DNA from 3 places in the Bacillus sp. MUM 13 genome. Region 2 is predicted to be linked to each of the others. Evidence: riboswitches for the same ligand, from Rfam matches in the RefSeq annotation. Region 2 holds a riboswitch; each other region holds the start of a gene.
What was found. Region 2 has a riboswitch for thiamine pyrophosphate ahead of tenA (thiaminase II). Riboswitches for the same ligand answer to the same signal wherever they lie in the genome.

Region 1 (6,944 bases), on a different contig from region 2:
AACTGATTGCTAAATCCATTTTTCCTGCGGCGACCAGCCTTAATGGATCGTTTGTATCTGCCGGCATTTTAATATCCACATCAAGCCCTTGTTCTTTAAAATAACCCTTCTCTTTTGCTGCATATAAAAATGAGTGAACGGCATTTGGATACCAATCCAGCATAAGACTCACTTTCTGTAAATGATTATTTGACTGCTTCTTTCCTGCCTGATTGTCACCTGAGCAGCCGCTCATCAGGGTAAGGGTTAGAACCAAAAAAAGAATACAAAGTTTTTTCATCAATATCGTTTCCTTTCATTCAATTAGCTGTCTGTATGAAAATGATGTTTCAGTACTTTTTTTTCAATAACTGTGATTAGAAAAAAGAAGATCATGCCAAGCAGGGAAAGAAGAAAAACAGAAGCGAAAACGGCATCCGCCTGCAGGTTTCCTGACATTCTGCGGCTAAAATATCCAAGTCCCGCGCTTCCCCCCAGCCATTCGCCAATCGTCGCTCCCACCACGCTGTACACGGCCGCCATTTTCATGCCTGATAAAAACATGGGCAATGCAAGCGGTATCTGCACTTTCCTGAAAATTTGAAATCTCCCGGCGCCCATTGTTCTAAGCAAATCGCTGTATGAACTTTGTCCAAGCCTTAATCCATCGTATGTACTGACGGCAATAGGGAAAAATGCTGTCAAGATGGTTACAGCTACCTTGCCCCAGATGGAATACCCAAACCACATAATAAAAATGGGAGAAATCGCAATAAGGGGAACTGTTTGCGATATAACCAAAAAAGGGTAACAAATTTTTTCCAGCACTTTTGAAAAATGCATGGCTATACCCAGCAAAATCCCTCCTGCTGCAGAAAGAATGAATCCTATTAGCACCTCCTGCAGAGTGACAGTCACATGCTGCAGCAAAATCGAGGAGTTTTCATTAAGCGATATGAAAATGGCTGAGGGAGCCGGAAGAATGAATGAAGGAATATCACCCCTTTTCACAATCAACTCCCACAGACTGATAAAAATGATTGCAGCAAGTATGAATAAACCATAATTATTGCTCCATTGTTTCCATTTGCTCTTCATGCTGAATCAGCCTTTCCAGTTCTTTTCTTTTCTTCAAAAAAAGCGGCTCGTAAATAAGATCCGGAGTTCTTGGCCTCGGAAATTCTACTTTTATTTCCCTAAGACTGCCATCCTTTTTACCAAGTATATAAATTCTATCGCTTAACAATATCGCTTCCTCAAGATCATGTGTGATAAATAAAACAGTTTTTTCAAGCCCTTCCCAAAGCTCCAGCAGCCAGCTTTGCATTTTGCGTTTTGTCATTGAATCAAGTGCGCCAAATGGTTCATCAAGCAATAATAGGTCTTTGCCTGTCATGATTGTTCTTAAAAAGGCAGCCCTTTGCTTCATCCCCCCTGAAAGCTCATGAGGATAAGCCTTTTCATAGCCTGATAGTCCAAACCTGTCAATCCATTCCTTGATTTGTTTTGTGCTTCGTTTTTTATCTGACCCGGAAAGTTCCGCTGGCAGAAGCATATTCCCCATCAATGTCCTCCAGGGCATGAGGAGATCTTTTTGCGGCATGTATCCTACCTTGCCAAGAATTTTTTTAGATACCACACTTGTTATAGCAATACTTCCATTATCAGGCTGAAGCAAGCCTGAGATCAGTTTAAACAGAGTGCTTTTTCCTGAACCGCTGGCACCTATGACCGAAACAAATTCTCCTTGCTTTACTTTCATGGACAAATCCATAAAAATAGGATTTTTGCCTTTTTCAGCGGGAAAGGAAAATGACAGGTTTTCTATTAACAGCATATAGTCAGACAGGCCAATCATCTCCTTTGTACACACTGTCCCAGAACAAATATTCAAAGCGTGAGGATGTTATAAAATGATTAGTTAGGTTCTCAATTTCCACTTTTGGCTGTCCTTCTGCCAGAGAATCCAGGAGCTTGATCAGCCACTTTGCAGACTTGCCGAATTCCTCGGAAGCATACATTGTGACCCATTCACCATATAATGGATGAGTATCAGAACCAGGATATTTTTCTTTAAGCATGTTTCCGATTTCCCAGTAGCTCCACATGCATGGCAAAAGGGCGGCAGCTAATTCTGCAAGTGATCCTTTTTGTCCCGCATTCAGCATGTACCCTGTATATGCAAGGTTTATTGGGGCGGGTGAGGCATCCTCCAAATCACGGCTGCTTATTGCAAATTCTCTCGCGTATTTCCGGTGCAGCTCCATTTCACTGTGCAGTGTTTCATTCAGGATGGCAGAAAACGCACTCATCGTCTGAACATCCCGGGCTTTTAAAACCCCTAGTGCAAAAAGTCTGCTGTACTCAATTAAAAAGATATAATCTTGCTTCATATATCTGATAAAGACTTCTTTAGGCAGCTCACCGGTGCCAATACCAGCAATAAAAGGATGGTGGTGTGTTTTTGTCCAAATTTCCCGGACTTTGCCATGAAGTATTTGAGTAAATGTCATTCCTTACCCTCCTTTTTTGTATTGCACCATTTAGAAATGAATAATGCCATGACCTTCATAAAATCGATTAATTGCCGAATTTCAATTTTTTCGTTTACCGCATGTGCGTCTTCAAGTTTTCCAGGTCCAAAAATGACTGAAGGAATACCTTTATAGCCAAACCAGCCAGCATCATTTACAGACGAAGACATACCGGTACGCGGTTTCTCTGCTAGTTGCTCGTTGTATGAAGAGATTAGAGTTTTAGTTCCTTTATGATTCAGATCAAGCTCCAGTGAAGGGAAAATTTCTCCCCTCTCCTCAAGCATGGATTTTCCTCCCCACTTAAAAACGGGCATATTTTCACTAAGCCATGGATCAGAAGCAGCCACACGCCTTACATGATTCTCTATATCCATTGTGACTTTTTCATGATTTTCATCTGGATAGAAATGTATGGTTATCCAGAGTGAACAGCTATCTGCAATGAATGCGGCATGCCGTCCTCCTTCAATAACAGCAGGGTTTATCGTATTGGAGCCGGGAGGAAAACCAGCATACGACTTTGTCACAGCCCAGTGGCGTTCCAATTCCTGAAGGCTTTCAATAATCTTCATCATCTTTTCAATGGCACTTGCACCGAAAATCCCTCCGCCTGCAGTATTCATCCTTGACCGGAGTCCGTCATGAAAAGTTTCTTTGCCCTGAATGGTTATCCAGCCCGTTATAACACCTCCTTGTCCCTGAATGTGCATATCACTTGTATCAGCAACAATAGCGAAGTCTGCTGTATAGCCCCTCTTGATGCAGGAAAGTGTGCCAGTTTCTCCTGCCTCCTCACCAGTAACAGATTGAAATTGAAGATTGCCATTGAGGGGAATGGCAAGCTCTTTTAGGAGCTTAATGGCCATCAGGGAGGCAGCGATACCTCCTTTCATATCTGCGGCCCCTCTGCCATATAAATACGGCCCTTTCTGGTTTACAGTAAAAGGATTATTATCCCATCTGCTAATATCCCCTGTTTCCGCCACATCCACATGCCCATTAATAATTAAGCTGTTATATGTATTGCTTGATTTTCCCGGCAAGATGCCAGCAACGTTCCAATCGCCGGGATAAAGCTCCCACTTTTCTGTTTGAAAGCCGAGTTCTTTTAAGTAGCTGTCCATATAATCCTGAATGCAGGCTGTGTTTCTGGCAGGGGGGCTTATTGTCGGAAAAGCTATGAGCCGGCTTAAAAGCTGAAGCAGTTCCTCGGTTTTTTCTTCAGCTTTTTGTGAAATGATGCTGGCTAATTCGCTGTAATCGCAGTCCATGTTATATACATCTCCATCATTTTGAAATATGAAAAAGCCCGCTCCTGATATAGGGAGCGGGCGGAAAAGCAATGCCAATATAAATGTTGACAAAAACGTTTCTTTCAGCTTCCCTCCGCTGGTATGATCCAGATCAGGTTCAAAGGGTGTAGAACGAGTGTTCAGTCTCAGCCATTGGCTCCCCTAGTGAAATTCGTACATATGTAGTTTTTCATAAAGAAGGTTTTTATAATACCTCTTAATGTGAATCTAAGATAGCATACTAAAAAAAAGTTGTAAAGAATAATTCCTTTTCATGGCTCCCTGCTTTCCTGTGTTTTATTCAGCAAATATCTTAATTTCTGGCCATGTATGATCCCAGCCTTTCTTAGCCCTGCGATCCTTGTATACCTGATGATATGGGCCAGACTTGGAAAAAAAGGGGGTGGGCCTCACCTCTAGTGCCAGCAGGTCGTTAACACCCCATGGTGCAGCCAGGTCAACTTTGCCTTTTTCATTGAATCGGACTCCCAGGGCAGTGGCTGTTTCAGGAAAATTAGACATGGCCTCATATGATGAGGAATATGGCTCCATGTGATTCACTTTATGCATCCTGGCTTGATTTTTAACAGACCAGGGTAAATCAGGCAGAATTTCGCCAAGCCTTAGCTCCAGCTTTTTTTCATAATCTTCTTGTATATTGGTTTTATCAAAATAAATCACATCAATATCAGGAAGCTTTGTTTTTATTGTATAGCCGTGCAGCACATCCCAAACCTTTGAGCGGACAAAGCCTGCACATATCCACCAATCAGGCAGGTTAAGCTGCCCTGCAGCCTGCAGTACGCTAAGCATCCAGGAATCTCTTTCAACTAAAGTAACAATGTCTTTCCCGCTTTTCATCTTTTCTCCCCTTGCTGAAAAATCGCTATTTTAATTTTTAAATGATCCAACAGATGTTCGATATCTTCTTCAATCAGCGGATAGGTTACTGGAGGGTTTGAATACTGATTACTTCCGTGACCTCTAATATCAAAAGAAATAACCCGAAATTTTTTTGGGATAATTCCTCTTTTTGGTATTTGAAAGTCATGCTTGTAAGTACAGGAGGATGAATACTTATCATATATCCCTATTAAATTTTTTATTTCTTATTTTCCTTTATATCATTTTTTTATTACTAATTGTTTTGGTAACAAACACCTTGAATTTTTAAGTTTTTTTTACCCAAGATATTAAGGTTCAGGAAATGAACAAAAATTTAATAAAATAAGGTGATGTAGATGAAGACAAGCATGGATAAAATTTTACCTGTTTTCGCTTCAGTTGGAGTAGGTATTGCTGCTTATCAATTGTTAAGTGGAAATGGCGGAAAAATGAAAAATATGATGCCACTTGCCTCTAACATGATGGGAATGGGGACTGGCATGCAAGGAAAGAATCAACAACCGTCCGGAAATCAATAATGCATATAAAAAAATGAATTACCAAATTAATTTCTTCTAATTCGTAACTACTTAGGTCAGTTGAAAGAAAACTGAGCTCTACCAACTAACATAATAGAATTAAGCAGATTCCTTCGTTGTTTTCAAACAGTCGAAATGAATCCACGCATGCGTGCAAACTGTACAGCACCTATTTCCGTGCGAAAAGAACAAGATACTTTCTCTTTCACTTTTCCCATTCGGATATCACGCTCTGCCTGATTGTTATCAAAAGGCACAAGGCCATTCTGAAGATGCTGATATGTACTTAAATAAGAGCTATCACCATACTGAAAAGGGTCATTGACGTTTTCCGGGAATGCAGCTTGTTAGTTCTTATGGCAGTTTGGGCAACAGAAGAGCAGTAATAAACTGAGCAATTTCAGAAGGGTTACTTTCACTTATTTGTTCAACTTGTTTAGCAGTTTAATTCATGAGTAACCAACTCACTTTCCACTGTTTTATAAGTTGTCGTTAAGTAACCGCTTTATAAATCGCTAAACATTTTATTAACCTAAGTAGTTACGATTTTTTAATTAAGGTGCTGTTTCAGTATTATTCTTCCTTTTTAGTGGGACACACAAGCTTTCTGCTGCCAGAAAAGGGTTAATTTAGCATTAAGAAACTTGTCCTCCATTTTATGTTAAAATCAGCCGAAGAAAATTATCGGAATTTTATCTGACTACTTATCCATGGTTCATGGTATAATATAGGACAAGGTTAAATTATTTTTTCATGATTTTCGTATTTTTTTAAAGTCTTGAATATAATAAAAAAACAAGCGCCTTAAACTCTCTTGCGCTTGATCAAAAATGCCGCAGCACTGCCAATACTGCGGCCAAACATGCATCGCAAGTGAGCGCTGCCTTATGCACAGAGTTATTTAAATCCGCCCGTCCGCGTATCAGGGCGGGTTATTTTTTTACAGCCGATGCAATTTGAACAATAACGCCAAATAACACCACAACAAATGTTGCAGTTGCAAGGTCCATAATCTCACCCTCCCCTCTGGAAGGAAGACACCGCTCACTGCTTTAACATGCCTCTAATATCATTGTAACCAAAATATTGAAATCAGCAAACTAAATTTTCAGAAATTTTTTCTGGAATGAGATTCAAGCAGCCATCATTCCAGATTTAAGAAATCGAGTGCCAGAATTTATAGCTGGATTAAAATAGGCTAAATATATATTTTTTTAAATGTTGGCTCCGTTTAAACCTGCCTCTTGATTTCCGCTTCAGACGCAAGACTCCCGAGAGCGTTCACCGAGCCTCCTCACAGCTTGGCTCGAGGCCATTGAAAAAGTCAGGAATTTTAAGAATATCAAACGATGTACAAAAAAGAAGCTCTAGGATCGCTTCTAAGCGATGATAAGAGGTAAGGAATCATTTTTTCCATAACATATAGTTTTTCAATGGCCACGCTGGCTCCTGCGGGGTCTCTCCTGTAACGCTAATCCCCCAGGAGGAAAGCGAATCCGCTTCCATCAACAAAGTGCAGAAATCAACCATGCACTTTAACAAAGCCTTAAGTACAAAAACGGCTGTTCTTTAAACAGCCGTGAACAATTAACTTTATGGATTATCAAGCTGGAACATTTTATATGTCATGTTTCTTGCTTCCCCAATAAATTGAAAATCATTTGTGCCTTTGTCATAACTGTAGTCTTTTTTCCATTCATCAATATTTTCCA
Region 2 (6,944 bases):
GCTTTCGGCTGCCTTACATAAAGCAGGAATCCGAAAAGGTGACCATGTAGCGGTGATGTTGCCTGACACTCATTGGAGAACGTTTATGGTATCTGCCAAATGATTGCCTTAAAGCACTGTTTGGTATTCGAAATATTATTATTTTCATAGAAAAGGGTAGCTAGGGCCAAGAGTTCAAGAGACTTCGTTTTTACTGGTACTCCAGATGGCGGGGCATTAGGGATGGAAGCGAAACCTTGGGTACAACCCGGGGATGAAATTGTTGTCGAAGTGGAAGGGCATGGTACTTTATAGAATATTATCGGGGAAAGAAAGCAACTTCAATCTAAATGAGGAGGAATGAAAGTGATTACTGTAAATGAAATTTATGAAGTGGAGATTGAAGCCAATATACCAATCGTTATGCGGGATGGGGTTACTCTACTGGCAGATATTTATTATCCGAAAGCGGATGGTAAATTTCCTGTTCTGCTTATGCGTTCCCCTTACGATAAATCACATTCTGAGTTCATGAGTTATCTGCATCCAGAGTGGTATGCCAGACAAGGTTTCATAGTAGTAACCCAGGATTCACGAGGGAAATATGCTTCGGAAGGTGAATTTAATCCTTTTCATTATGAGCGCCAGGACGGACTGGATACAATTAAATTTGTGAAGGATTTGCCAAGATCAAACGGGAAGGTGGGCATGTATGGCTTTTCTTATGTAGGAGCCACCCAATTGCATCCTGCTGTCGAAAATCCTGAGGGATTAACGGCGATTGCCCCGGCTTTTACCAATGACGGTTACTATGAAGATTGGTCTTATAAAAATGGTGCCACCCACTTAGCCTTCTTGCAATCCTGGTCAGCCTTTTTGTCATTGGATCAAGCGATGAGAAAAGGGAAGCCGGAAGCAGCCCGAAAATTAATGAAGATTAATACGACCATCAATGAAGAATACGATCATTTGCCGCTTACCGACCACCCTCTAATTGACTCTGATATTACTTCTTTCTATTATGAATGGCTCTCCCATCCGACATTCGACGAATATTGGAAAAAATGGCACTTGGGGGATAAATACAATCAATTGAATGTTCCTTCCCTGCATATTGGGGGATGGTATGATATTTTCATAGAAGGAACCATCAGGAATTACACTGGAATCTCCAAATTGAATAAAAATCAAAAATTGGTGATTGGACCTTGGTATCATATGCCATGGACCAACTTTGTCGGTGACATTTATTTCGGGGAAGAAGCCAATAATGTCGTTGATGACATTCAGGTTCGCTGGTATGACTACTGGTTAAAAGGGAACGAGAACGGTATTATGGATGAACCGCCGGTATCCATATTCGTCATGGGTGAAAATAAATGGAGGCAGGAACATGAATGGCCGTTAGCCAGGACACAATATACGCCTTATTATATACACAGCAAAGGAAGAGCGAACTCTGTTAATGGTGATGGATCGCTGGATCGCCAGACACCAAACCAGGAGATTCCAGACATTTATGTCTATAATCCGCTTGACCCAGTACCGAGTGTTGGAGGGCATAGCTGCTGCAATGCTGCCATAACTCCGATGGGCCCTAAGGATCAGCGAATTATCGAAGGACGCAACGATGTAATGGTTTACACATCTAATGTACTTACAGAAGATTTAGAGGTGACCGGACCGGTTGAGGCGATCATTTATGCATCATCCTCCGCTAACGATACTGATTTTACCGTTAAACTGGTAGATGTCCATCCAGATGGAAAAGCTATTAATCTACTAGAAGGAATTCAAAGGGCCAGCTATAGAGATTCAAATGAAGATCCAAGTCCAATTATTCCTGGGGAAATTTATGAATATCGCTTCCAAGTAGGGAATACGAGCAACTTATTCAAACAGGGACATAGAATCCGTATTGAAATATCGAGCAGCAATTTCCCTGCATTTGACGTAAACCTAAATTCATTTAGAATAGACAAAGATGGAACATATGCAGATAGTAAGCTGGCTACTCAAAAAATATATCACGATGAGAGGCATCCAACTCAATTAATCCTGCCAATCATTCCAAGGTAAGTCATATGAACATTAAGCATTAATTTGAAAGACTTTATAGAAACATATATTGAAAGAGAGTACGACAACTGCCTATTCAGTGAGGGCAGTTGTTTTTTGTTTGTTTCTTTTTTATCGAATTGCATGACGTTAGCCTCTTTGGTACGCTAATAACGTTTTGTGCCCCGCCCTTTCTTGTATTGGAGAAACTAATTTGCTAGTGAAAAATACTAAGGTTAATTCTGCTGTGAAATACACATAGAAGAGGAGGGGTATTATAGGACAAGTATAGTTTTGAAGGAGTTTTGAATGAGTTGGGTGTGCCGTATCATAAAATAAAGGAGGTTTTTTTCTTATCCATAGCAAGCACCATTACTCCAAAAATTCGTTTGGATTATTTTTGATACTTAAGAATCAAAAATTATTAATTTGATTGACTTTATGAAATGGCGGGTGTAATGTAAGTATTAATTTTATAGGAAGACCACTAGGGGAGCCATTTTTTGGCTGAGACAGAGTTGCTCTGGACCCTTTGAACCTGATCTAGTTTGTACTAGCGTAGGAAAGTGGAGTTCGCGCACGGGTATATTTACAATTATTCTGCCGCTCCATTTTTGGAGCGGTTTTTTCGTTTTTAGCAGAGAATCGCTCCATTTAAAGTCTTCCCATTATAACCAAAAAGGGGGAACAATTTATGAGTTTTTCAGCGGAGTTGAGGAAAGAGGCAAATCCAATCTTCAATGCAATCTTTGAACATCCTTTTGTACGAGGAATTGCCAATGGAGAGTTAAGAAAGGAACAACTAATCCATTATGTCAAACAAGACTATGAATATTTGAATTCCTTTATTAGAATCTATGGCATTGCAGTATCAAAGTGTGAGAACCGTGAAGATATGGAGATGTTTAATAAGCAAATATCATTTATCTTACATAGCGAAACCCATCCGCATAATAACTTTTGTCAGGTAGCTGGTGTTCCATATGAGGAACTGCAGGGATTTCCATTATCACCATCTGCCCTACATTACATACGTCATATGCTTACAGTGGCCCATGAAGGAACATTAGGGGAAATGCTGGCTGTTTTATTGCCATGTCCATGGACATATTGGGAAATTGGAAAGAGATTGTTAAATGAGGGTAACCCAGACCGCTCTCATCCATTTTATGAATGGATTCATTTTTATGGTAATCGGACAGATTCGATTACAGCCAAATTTTGTGCCCGGATAGATGAATGGGCAATGGAAGCAACAGAAAAAGAAAAAGCAAAGATGAAAGAACATTTCTTAACAAGTTGCCAGCTTGAATATATGTTTTGGGATATGGCTTATAAACTTGAGGAATGGCCAGTGAAAATGGAGGCGGTAAAAAGATGAATTGGAAGATGAAGGAGATAGTTCTTACAGTTATTCTTTCTGTTGCTTGCGGTGTTATTTATTTAGGATGGTCGACTCTTTGGATTCCGATTTCCGCTCTAGTGGGACCCGTCGGTGCCGGTTTTATGTTTGGAATTTGGGTGATCGCTAGTCCAATTGTTGCGTACATTATCCGTAAACCAGGTGCAGCGTTTATTGCAGAAGTGGCGGCAGCTGCTGTTGAATTATTAACGGGAAGTCATTTTGGGCTTTCTGCCTTGTTGGTAGGAGTCTTTCAGGGGATTGGATCCGAAATCGCATTCGCCCTGTTTAGATACAAGCGCTATAACCTTTTTACCTTGATGCTGTCTGGTGCTCTGGCTGCGATAATTGGGATGGTCTATAACCTTTTGGCGAATGGTTTTGGATTTTACACGACAGGAGTATTTCTTACGACGTTAGGAATTCATATCATTAGCGGAATCATTCTAGGGGGCTGGTTAGCGAAAGCAGTAGTGGATGCACTGGCCAAAACAGGTGTTTTAGAATCGTATAAATTGATGAAGGAAAAACGAAAAAAGGATGACATTCATGGAAATATTTCTGGGCTGTAGGAATCTTTCTGTTCGTTTCTATCAGAGATCTGAAAAGGTTCTTCGGGATATTACGTTGTCCATCAATAAAGGAGAGAAAGTATTAATACTGGGACCTAGCGGGAGCGGGAAATCGACCTTGATTTCCGCTCTTGCAGGCATCATTCCTGAGCATGTGGAGGCAGAAGTAAGTGGCGATGTGTTTCGCAGGAATCATATCGGTGTGATGTTTCAAGAGCCTGATTCTCAGTTTTGTATGCTTCGTGTGGATGAAGAAATTGCTTTTAGTCTCGAAAATCGCTCGATTCCCCGAAACGAAATGGACCCCATTATTTCCGATTTGATGGGAAAGGCAGGATTAGAGGTTGATAGGAAGACACCCATTGAAACACTCTCAGGTGGAATGAAACAACGATTGGCATTAGCCTGTTTATTAGCATTAGATCCCGAAGTGTTGTTTTTTGATGAACCAACAGCCCAGCTGGATCCAGCAGGAAGGATGGAGATATTTGATTTATTAAAACAAATATCACAAATGAATAACCAAACGATGGTATTTGTCGAACACGTTCTAGATGGCTGTATTGACTGGATGGATCGGGTCATTATGATAAATGAGGGCGGAAGCATTATAGCGGATGGAAAGCCAGAAGAGATTCTGCTTAATTACAATCATGAAATGGCAGAAGCAGGTATTTGGCGTCCTAAACTATTCCCGTACAAGTGGGGGGATGTTGTGGAAAATGCTTCACACCCTCTATCTATAAAATTGTCAAAAAGGCTCATAACTAAGCCTCAAGAAAGAAGGAATGAAAATTCTTTAATCCGAACAGAAAACGCAGAAGTTGGCTATGGAAAAAAGATCATTGTGGGGAACATTAATATAGATATCCATCAAGGTGAGTGGGTGTCCATAGTTGGAGCGAATGGAAGTGGAAAAAGCACTTTCTTAAAAAGTCTGATACGCTTAGAGGCAATAAAAAGCGGGAAAATTATTTTTCAAAATACGGAACTCAAAAAAATTCCGGATCGGGAATTATATGAAAAAGCAGGTTATGTCTTTCAAAATCCAGAGCTTCAATTTATAACAGATACAGTATTTGAGGAAATTGCTTTTGGCGGCAGACAAAGAAATTGGCAAGAAGAGCAGATTCATGCCAAAACCATTCAACTGTTACAAGAGTTTGGGCTGGAAGCTTATCACAATTCTCACCCTTTTACCTTAAGCACAGGACAAAAACGGCGGTTAAGTGTTGCGACCATGTTATTGTTTGATCAACCTTTATTATTGCTTGATGAACCAACGTTCGGTCAGGATGAAAAATCGGCGAAGGAACTTATTAAGCGATTAAAGGAGAGACAGGAACAGGGAACAACTATTGTAATGGTAACTCACGATATGGATTTAGTAGATGCTTGTTCCAATCAAGTCATTCTCTTAAATAAAGGAAGTGTCTGCTATCAAGGGACACCATACGGGTTATTTTCCAATCATGATATTTTACAGGAAACGGAGATTATTGCGCCGCTGCATTACCAGTTGATGCATTCAAGAGGGGAGCGGGTTTTTGTATGAAATCAAACGATTCCCTCCTCGCTTCCTTAAACCCATCTATTAAATTACTCTCTCATTTGTTCGTTATGTTTCTGTTAATGACAACAACTAATCCAAAAGTGACTTTTGGGATTTGGGCACTTGGGGTATTCATTGGAATTTTTATAGGTGGATGGAGAATGGCGTACCTGTTAAAAAGACTGCTGCCGTACTTGGGATTTTTTATTCTGGTATTTTGGATGATGGCCGCCTTTGGAGAAGGGGAGCAAACCATCTGGAAATGGGCCTGGTTCCATATTACTGTGGAAAGTATGAATCATGGCTTAGCAATTGCTTTAAGGATGTTAGGGTTTGTAACGTTTGGATTGTTATTTACCTCAACAACAGACTTGACGTTACTTATTATGAGTTTCATCCATCAATGCAAACTATCGCCTAAATGGGCATATGGGCTATTAGCAGGGTTTCGTTTTATCCCGCTGTTCCAATCGGAATTTAACCAGATGAAAATTGCTCATAAAGTGAGAGGCTACAAGCAAAAAAATAGCTGGAAAGCTTTTATGAGGTACTCATTACCACTTTTTACTCAAGGAATAAGAAAATCAGAACGAATTGCTATTGCAATGGAGGTTCGTGGATTTACGGGTGCAAGGGATAGAACGTATTATCAAATCACTGAAGCAGGAATAAAAGACTTGGCCTATTTACTTTCTTTATTAATTGTTGTATTAGGAATGATCATTTTTATTAATTGAAGTGAGAGTTTGGAGACGGCCAAAATGAGAGTTCCCAATTTCTGTTGAATAAAAAAATACCAGAATGGATAAAACCTCATTTTAAATAAAAGCGGTGAACCAGTTCATAAGTGTGTAATTAAAGCCGGCTGCAATCAGCAGCCGGCTAATATTTATATCCTAATGCAATTATCGAATCACCGATTTATCGGGAAACCTCATTGTTTTTAAACTCTCTGCAAACAGGTTTTTAAACAAATCCTTCTAGTACAATTTTACCAATCGACCTATTGCTCTCCAAAAATTTGTGGGCTTGACGGAGATTTTCTGCTGAGATTGGTCCAAGGACTTCGGCAAGTGTTGTCTTTAATTTTTGATGGTCCACATCATCAGCAATTCGATTAAGCAATAGATGCTGCTCGATCATATCATCTGTTTCGTAAATAGCGCGAGTAAACATAAACTCCCATACGAAGGTAACGCTTTTTTGCTTAAGCAATTTGAGGTCCAGCGGAGAGGCAGGATCATCAATTGCGCACACAACTCCCTGCGGAGAAATAGCTTCGCTAATACCGGCCCAGTGTTTTTCCAAAGCATTCAGGCAAAAAATATACGGAACGTTCGTAAATCCAATTGCTTGAAGTTGTGGAAGGAGCGGTTCATGG
Region 3 (6,944 bases), on a different contig from region 2:
GTTTCAAATAGTGTGGCAGCAGCGGAAAGCCACTGCTTAAGTATCCTGAGCGAAAACGGCGTAGACGGGAACTTTGAAATACTCGAAGGGAATCCTGCAGAAAGCATCAGCAGCTACGCTGAGCGAATTGGTGCAGATGTGATTATAGTCGGAAACAGCGGAAAATCAGGGATTCAAAAATTGTTCACCGGAAGCACCGGGAGCTCCATAATTAAGGATGCATCTTGTCCTGTCCTGATAGCTAAATAGTGCTTAACATCTCCAGATCTAAACTTCTGTTTCCACAAGGCTCAGCTTTTGACTGGCGGCTGCATCAGCACCATGCAGCCGCCGATTATCTGCATCAAATTCAACTTGGTTTATTCAGCCTCCCTTACCAGCTCATGATATCTTTGTACTGCATCTTGTTTGTCGGCTGTACTGTAAAGCCGGTAATTATCCTCATCCAATATACGGTAATGCTGGCTGATCATATTTTGCTGAAGCACAAATCCATATTTGGAATATACTTCCTTCCACCAGACCTTGCCGCCCATTGTTTTTTCCTTTTTAAAATCTGCACCGGCCCTGGCGACCGTTTCAACCGCTTCAAGCGGATCTCCTCCAAAGGAAGATTGTATAACATAACTTTCGCGAAAAAGCGCACATATGGCAATCACTGCCGTCCAGCCAGCCCGGGTTCTTCCTTTTTCAATTTGAACCAGAGTTTTTTTTGACAGCCCGATTATTTCCGCCATTTTATCCTGTGTATAACCCATTTCCACCCTGACAAGCTTGATCTTGTCGGAGACTATCTCAATAATATCCTGCTTATTCACACTCTCACCGCCTCTTAAGGCCTCTGCCAAGAAATAAAAGCCGCCATGTACTGGCAGCTTAAAATCCATTTATTTTTTTATTTTTTATCGGGCCTGTACTGCAATCTGATGAACAAGACTTCTTTAACGCACAAGCACCGCATTTTCCCTGTTTAGATTTGCTGATGAATTTATACATGGCCCATGATGCATATCCAATGATCAATGCGCCTAAAATGAAATTAATCATGAAGCTGCCTCCTGTCAGAAAAATAATTTTCCTCCTTGATAAATGGCAATCGAAATGATGTAGGCAAGTATTAAAGCATACACAACAGCAAAGAACGTCCATTTCTTAGAGCTGGTTTCTTTGAAGATAGTCGCAGTAGTAGCCAGGCAAGGGATATACAATAAGATAAATGCCATGAAGCTATATGCTGATAGCGGTGTAAAGAAATCACCCAGCAATCCCTGCAGGCGAACATCTCCTGAAGTATGGTAAATAATATTCATCGATGAAATAATCGCTTCTTTTGCTAAAAATCCAGTAATCAGCGATGCTCCGGCCTGCCAGGTCCCAAATCCTAAAGGTGCCAGCAGTGGAGCAACCGTACCGCCAATCATGGCAAGGAAACTATCATCCATATTCACTCCCCAGCCGGACAGGCCGGAACTAGAAAGCAGCCAAATAAAAACGGAGCCTGCAAAAATGAATGTTCCAGCCTTTTTGACAAAGCCCTTTCCCTTATCCCACGTGCTTCTCCAAAGGGCTTTTCCCTGAGGCATGCGATACGGCGGCAGCTCTATTACAAAAAAGGAGCTTTCACCTTTTAGTATGGTGGAAGAAAATATCTTTGCCAGAACAAGTGCGACTGCTATTCCAAGCAAATAAAGCGATAATACGATTAAAGCCTTATTGTGCACAAAGAACGCGCCGGCAAAAAGTGTATAAACAGGCAGCCTGGCCGAGCAGGACATTAAAGGTGTAAGCAGGATAGTCAGCAGCCTTTCCTTAGGCTGTTCAATTGTTCTTGCAGACATGATCCCGGGAACGTTGCATCCAAATCCGATAATCATGGGAATGAATGCTTTTCCGTTCAGCCCGACAGATTCCATCAGCCGGTCCATCACCAGTGCCACCCGTGCCATATAGCCTGAATCCTCAAGGATGGATATAAATAAGAATAAAATAAAGATTTGAGGCACAAATACAAGCACTCCGCCCACACCGGCTACAATTCCATCCAAAATAAGCGATTTAATAAATCCGGATGCACCTGCTGCATTCAGGATCAGGGTAATCGTTTTAGTCAGCGGCCCTGACATGAAGGCATCCAGGGCATTGGATAACGGAAAGCCAAACCAGTCAAATGTCAGCATAAACATGAGATACATGACGCCGCAAAAAATAGGGATGCCAAGGTATTTGTTTGTCACAATCGCATCCACGCGATCTGTCAAGGTAAGTGTTTTTGTCTCTTTGCGCTCCATCACTTCATGAACGATTTCTTTTATCTTCTTCTGCCTTGTTTCATATATATAAGATTCAACGCTTTTCGAATTCCCGGCAGCTATGACTTTTTGATTGATTACAGAAATGAACTCCTCAAGCCATTGATGATCAGCGTATTGACCAAGATAATGCTTTACATCAGGATTCCCTTCCAAAAGCTGAAGGCACAGCCAGCGGACAGATAATCGTGTTTCAGGCAGCTGTTTTCCCAAAAGAGCAATGCCTTCCTCGACTGCTTGTCCATAATCAATGAAAGAGCTTAATGAAACCTGCACGTTTTCTTGAACGACTGCCTCTGCAAGTTCGTCACACCCTGACCCATTTCTTGCGGTTATCGGAACAACAGGCAATCCTAAAATGGAGCTCAGCTTACCTGCATTAATTTTAATTCCTCGTTTATCAGCAACATCGCCCATATTCAAACCAATAACAATCGGCTTTCCATATTCAATGATTTGCATGGTCAAATGAAGGTTTCTTTCTAGCTGGGAGGCATCCAGTATATTCAGCACAGTATTGCACGTTTCATTCAAAAAGAACTGAGTGACAACTCCTTCATCCCGTGAAAGAGGATTGAGAGTATATACACCTGGCAAATCAATAATCTTTCCGCTTGAATGCTTTAATGTGCCCACCTTTTTTTCTACCGTTACACCGCTCCAGTTTCCTACATATTCATATGAACCTGTTAAGTGGTTGAATAGTGAGGTTTTTCCTGTATTCGGGTTTCCAAGCAGTGCAATGCTCATGCCAATTCCCGCTCTACTTCTATCTCGTCAGCATCCCTGCGCCTGATGGCAACAGATTGCCCATTGCATTCTATCATGTAAGGTCCGCCAAATGGCATGATGCATCTAAGGCAAACCTCAGAGCCTTCACAAATCCCTAAATCAAGCAGCCTTCTTCTTACTAGCTGGTTTGTCTTTACCATGCTAAAAACCACTGCTTTTTCCCCTGCCTTTAAGCCTGTTAACATGCTGATCCCCCCAAACAGTGAAAAATGTATCTTAATATATGTTTTTAGGCTGCCCGCTGGAAGCCTGTTTCTAATATAGCTCAATGACAGATTATCCTGTCAATTTATGATATGAAAATGATTATCATTTACATTTGATATTTATCATTATATTACATAACAAAAGAAAATAGAAAGAAATATTCTTCTAAAAACTAAAATTACATTTCTACTTTTTCCTGAAGAGGATTTTCATGTAAATCATGTGATTTCCGGATGGCATCTGCACCTGCTCCAGAAAAAATCACAGGTTTTATGTACAGCTAATTAAAGCTGTGACAAACAGGATAGAAGTCATTGGATTATCATGGAACACCATGTTGCCATAAAAGTCTTCATCCCAAGCGGGTGATTTATCTGCACTGGATAATTTGATTCTTTTCATATTTGAATTAAATCTCTTTTACTAGCCATTTAGCCTTATTTTTCTTCAATTGCACCTAAAATGTTTTTTCTCCATTCGGGAAAAGCCCTCCTGTTCCTGCTGGCCTTTTCCCCTATCTTTCCGACCTTTTCCGAGACTATCAAACAATTCTTCCGGAAAATCCGCAAAATTTGCTGAATTAATTAAATTTACAAATATTCTGTCATCTATAATAATTAAAAAGAATTTTATTTTAATTGAGGAGGAATTTTATGAAGCGTAAATCTATGGGATTAGCACTCGCTGCCGGCCTAGTCCTGACTGGCGGGACCGTACAGGCTACAGCTGCAAAGAAGCCTGTTGTCCATCATGAGCAAACCGTACAAAACAGCTTCCTTAAGAAACTCAGTGCAGACAGAATGTACAACACCATTGCATTGCTTTCGAAACAGCCCCGTGAAGCTGGTACGGAAGGGGAGCTGAAGGCCGTACATTACATAGAAAATGAGTTCAAGAAGCTTGGCCTGAAGACAAAAATTCAGCCCTTCCCTATTTATGACTTTAAAACAAATCACGCATATGCAAAAATTGCCGGCCAGGATATTGAAGAAAAACCGTATGCATTCAGCGGAAGCGGAAGCGGAAAAGTTACTGCCCCACTCGTATATGCAGGCAAAGCAAAGCCAGAAGAAATTGGCGATGTAAAAGGGAAAATCGCACTGGTTGAGCGGGGAGACATTCCTTTCATTGAGAAAATAGCAAATGTTCTTGCCAAAGGAGCTGCTGGAGTTATTATGTTTAACAACTCTGCAGAAGGCAATCAATTTGGACAGGCCGGCGAGGGGCAGAATATTCCAGCCGTTGCCATCACACGGGCTTCCGGGCTGAAGCTTGCAGAGCAGCTAAAAACAGAGCAGCTCATTGCGACTCTGGACGTTGATATTCAAAAAATAGAAAAAACCTCCTACAATGTTATTGCCAGCATGAAACCCACTTCCAAAAAGACAACCGGCCAGGTTATCACCATAGGCTCCCATCATGATTCTGTCCACGGCGGACCCGGCGCTAACGATGATGCTTCCGGAGTATCAGCTGTCCTCGAACTGGCAAGAGTACTTTCCAAAGAAAAAACAGACACCGAAATCCGCTTCCTGACATTCGGCTCTGAAGAAAGAGGCCTTGTCGGATCATCCTACTATGCTGCACACCTACCAAAGACAGACACAGACCGGATGGTAGCACACTTCCAGATGGACATGATTGGCGGACGCGATGCAGGTAAAGGCAAGCCAGCCGGAGGCTTGATTATGTATACAATTGACGGCAAGAAAAACCTGGTTACAGATCTTGGCGCTAAATACAGCTACGAAATATTCAAAGAAACCATTCCTTATGGTGAATTAGGCCGCAGCGACCACCAGCCGTTCCATGAGCTTGGCATCCCTTCTGCCTTGTTCATTCATTCGCCTGTCGAACCATGGTATCACCAGCCGACAGATACACTGGATAAAATCGATAAAAAGAAATTGCTTCAAGTTGCTAAGATCGTCGGATCATCAGCTTATGAAATAGCTGATCCAAAATCGCCCGCCATTGTAAAATATCCCTTTGAAGACCGTCCGGTAGATTGACAGAAAGGGGCTCGCCTGAATATAGGCGAGCCCCTTTCTTCTTTTGGGCCATAATCATAGAATATACAGTCATGTGCATCATTGCTTTATATAGGCTTCGTCTGTTTCGTCTGCTGATTTCCGCTTCAGGAAGCAACCGAAAAACAAGATTTCTGCATGATTTAAGCACAATAATATTTCCCGAGGAACATCATTGCATGCCGATAAAAAAAACCATCACCATATTATGCCTGAAAAGACTTTTTAATCAGCACCTTTGAAGCTCCCGAGTATAACAGCACCACGATAATCGCTGACAGGATAAAGCTTGCCAGCATATACGTGCCATTATATACCAATGAGTAAACAGCCACGTTCTGTCCTTTTGGCGTATATGACGCAAAGAATACAATGCCTGAAGTGAAATGGCATAAAAATCTAAGAAAACTTCCAAGAAGAATGCCGGCTATTCCGTACATTTTCCCTTTGCCTGTATGGCCATCTTTATAGCTTGTGACAACTTTGTTCATGAATATCCCTGATATTCCCACGAGGGAAAATGCAAGGAAGTAATCAAGAAAACCCTGCACAGGATGAGCAATAACCGGGTTTCCAATAACGATTTGAAGAAGACCCAAAAGCAGCCCTGTCACAACCCCTCCTTTTACACCCCAGCGGTATGCCATCAGAAAGATCGGGACCATCGCTATGGATACCGAACCTCCTTGTGGCCATATTCTTGAAAAGATAAAACCAGATACTAAATCGAGCAGCAGTGCCAAAGCAGCGAAGACAGCCACTTCAACCATAAACAATGTCTTATTTTGCATATTTTCCTCCTTCTCCCCAGTGAGAAGCTTACAAGAGCGTGCCTGTATGTTTTTATTGCCAATGCAAAAAAAAGCAATACAGGGCGGTAATGGATTCCCTTTATTGCTCTTATCCAATACCACATCCCTACGCTAGCATTAACTAACAGGTTCATAGGGTCTGAACTAAATCGCTCACTCTCAGCCTAAGGGCTCCCCTTGTGGATTACTATATTTTTTTATCCTCGAGTGAAATATACTACGTGTTTCAGGAATTTACAAGCACTATATTTCTGCAGAAACTGACTTTAATCCTTAATATTCTACTATAGAACATTTTTATCTGTTAAAAAGGGTTTTTTTTCTATACTATAGAATTAGAACTAGGACGAAATAATCTTATAATTTACCTTAGTCGGAGGCCACAATGGTGTTTATTAATGAAACATTTATTGACTTTTTAATTTTCTATAAGGAAAGTATTGTTTCAGAATGGAATGAAAGGATCATGATTTCCTCACATGACCCATATATGGAGAATATCGCAGAAAATAGGGAGCGTTTTTTTGATTTAATCATCAAGTCCCTAAGTGAGCCGGAAAACTTGGTGGACGAATATATTAAAAGCTACTCCCATCTTGTTGCCGGACAACGTTACAAGGCAAATATACATATTGATGAATTCATCCATAACTGCTCACTCGGCAGATCCATTATTTACTACCGGCTGGCTGAATTGCAAAAAAAACCTGAAGAGCTCTGTAATGTGCTGCTGCGGGTTAATGAATGTTTTGACAAGTGTATTTTTTACGCAGTTTCACACTACTCAGAGCTAA

Region 1: it holds a riboswitch for thiamine pyrophosphate, as region 2 does, so the genes downstream of both, BIV59_RS01845 (acetylornithine deacetylase) here and tenA (thiaminase II) in region 2, are expected to answer to the same signal.
Region 3: it holds a riboswitch for thiamine pyrophosphate, as region 2 does, so the genes downstream of both, thiT (energy-coupled thiamine transporter ThiT) here and tenA (thiaminase II) in region 2, are expected to answer to the same signal.

Annotation. Positions count from the first base shown of each region.
Region 1 covers NZ_MLYQ01000003.1:105,769-112,712, forward strand. Annotated here, with positions in the region: gene BIV59_RS01825 (ABC transporter substrate-binding protein) at 1-280, opposite strand, end outside; gene BIV59_RS01830 (ABC transporter permease) at 304-1,077, opposite strand; gene BIV59_RS01835 (ABC transporter ATP-binding protein) at 1,046-1,837, opposite strand; gene tenA (thiaminase II) at 1,821-2,492, opposite strand; gene BIV59_RS01845 (acetylornithine deacetylase) at 2,489-3,787, opposite strand; TPP riboswitch at 3,880-3,982, opposite strand; gene BIV59_RS01850 (nucleotidyltransferase family protein) at 4,106-4,669, opposite strand; gene BIV59_RS01855 (hypothetical protein) at 5,050-5,232, shown strand; partial or broken gene BIV59_RS22640 (IS66 family transposase) at 5,358-5,510, opposite strand; gene BIV59_RS01860 (aminotransferase class V-fold PLP-dependent enzyme) at 6,826-6,944, opposite strand, start outside.
Region 2 covers NZ_MLYQ01000104.1:1,766-8,709, forward strand. Annotated here, with positions in the region: gene BIV59_RS24345 (AMP-binding protein) at 1-103, shown strand, start outside; partial or broken gene BIV59_RS24130 (fumarylacetoacetate hydrolase family protein) at 193-294, shown strand; gene BIV59_RS19800 (CocE/NonD family hydrolase) at 346-2,058, shown strand; TPP riboswitch at 2,517-2,619, shown strand; gene tenA (thiaminase II) at 2,732-3,418, shown strand; gene BIV59_RS19810 (ECF transporter S component) at 3,415-4,011, shown strand; gene BIV59_RS19815 (ABC transporter ATP-binding protein) at 3,989-5,566, shown strand; gene BIV59_RS19820 (energy-coupling factor transporter transmembrane component T family protein) at 5,563-6,300, shown strand; gene BIV59_RS19825 (zinc-binding alcohol dehydrogenase family protein) at 6,530-6,944, opposite strand, start outside.
Region 3 covers NZ_MLYQ01000100.1:12,700-19,643, reverse strand. Annotated here, with positions in the region: gene BIV59_RS19310 (universal stress protein) at 1-249, shown strand, start outside; gene BIV59_RS19305 (helix-turn-helix transcriptional regulator) at 360-818, opposite strand; gene BIV59_RS19300 (FeoB-associated Cys-rich membrane protein) at 877-1,047, opposite strand; gene feoB (ferrous iron transport protein B) at 1,062-3,059, opposite strand; gene BIV59_RS19290 (FeoA family protein) at 3,056-3,286, opposite strand; gene BIV59_RS19285 (M28 family peptidase) at 3,962-5,320, shown strand; gene thiT (energy-coupled thiamine transporter ThiT) at 5,545-6,129, opposite strand; TPP riboswitch at 6,237-6,338, opposite strand; gene BIV59_RS19275 (sensor histidine kinase) at 6,536-6,944, shown strand, end outside.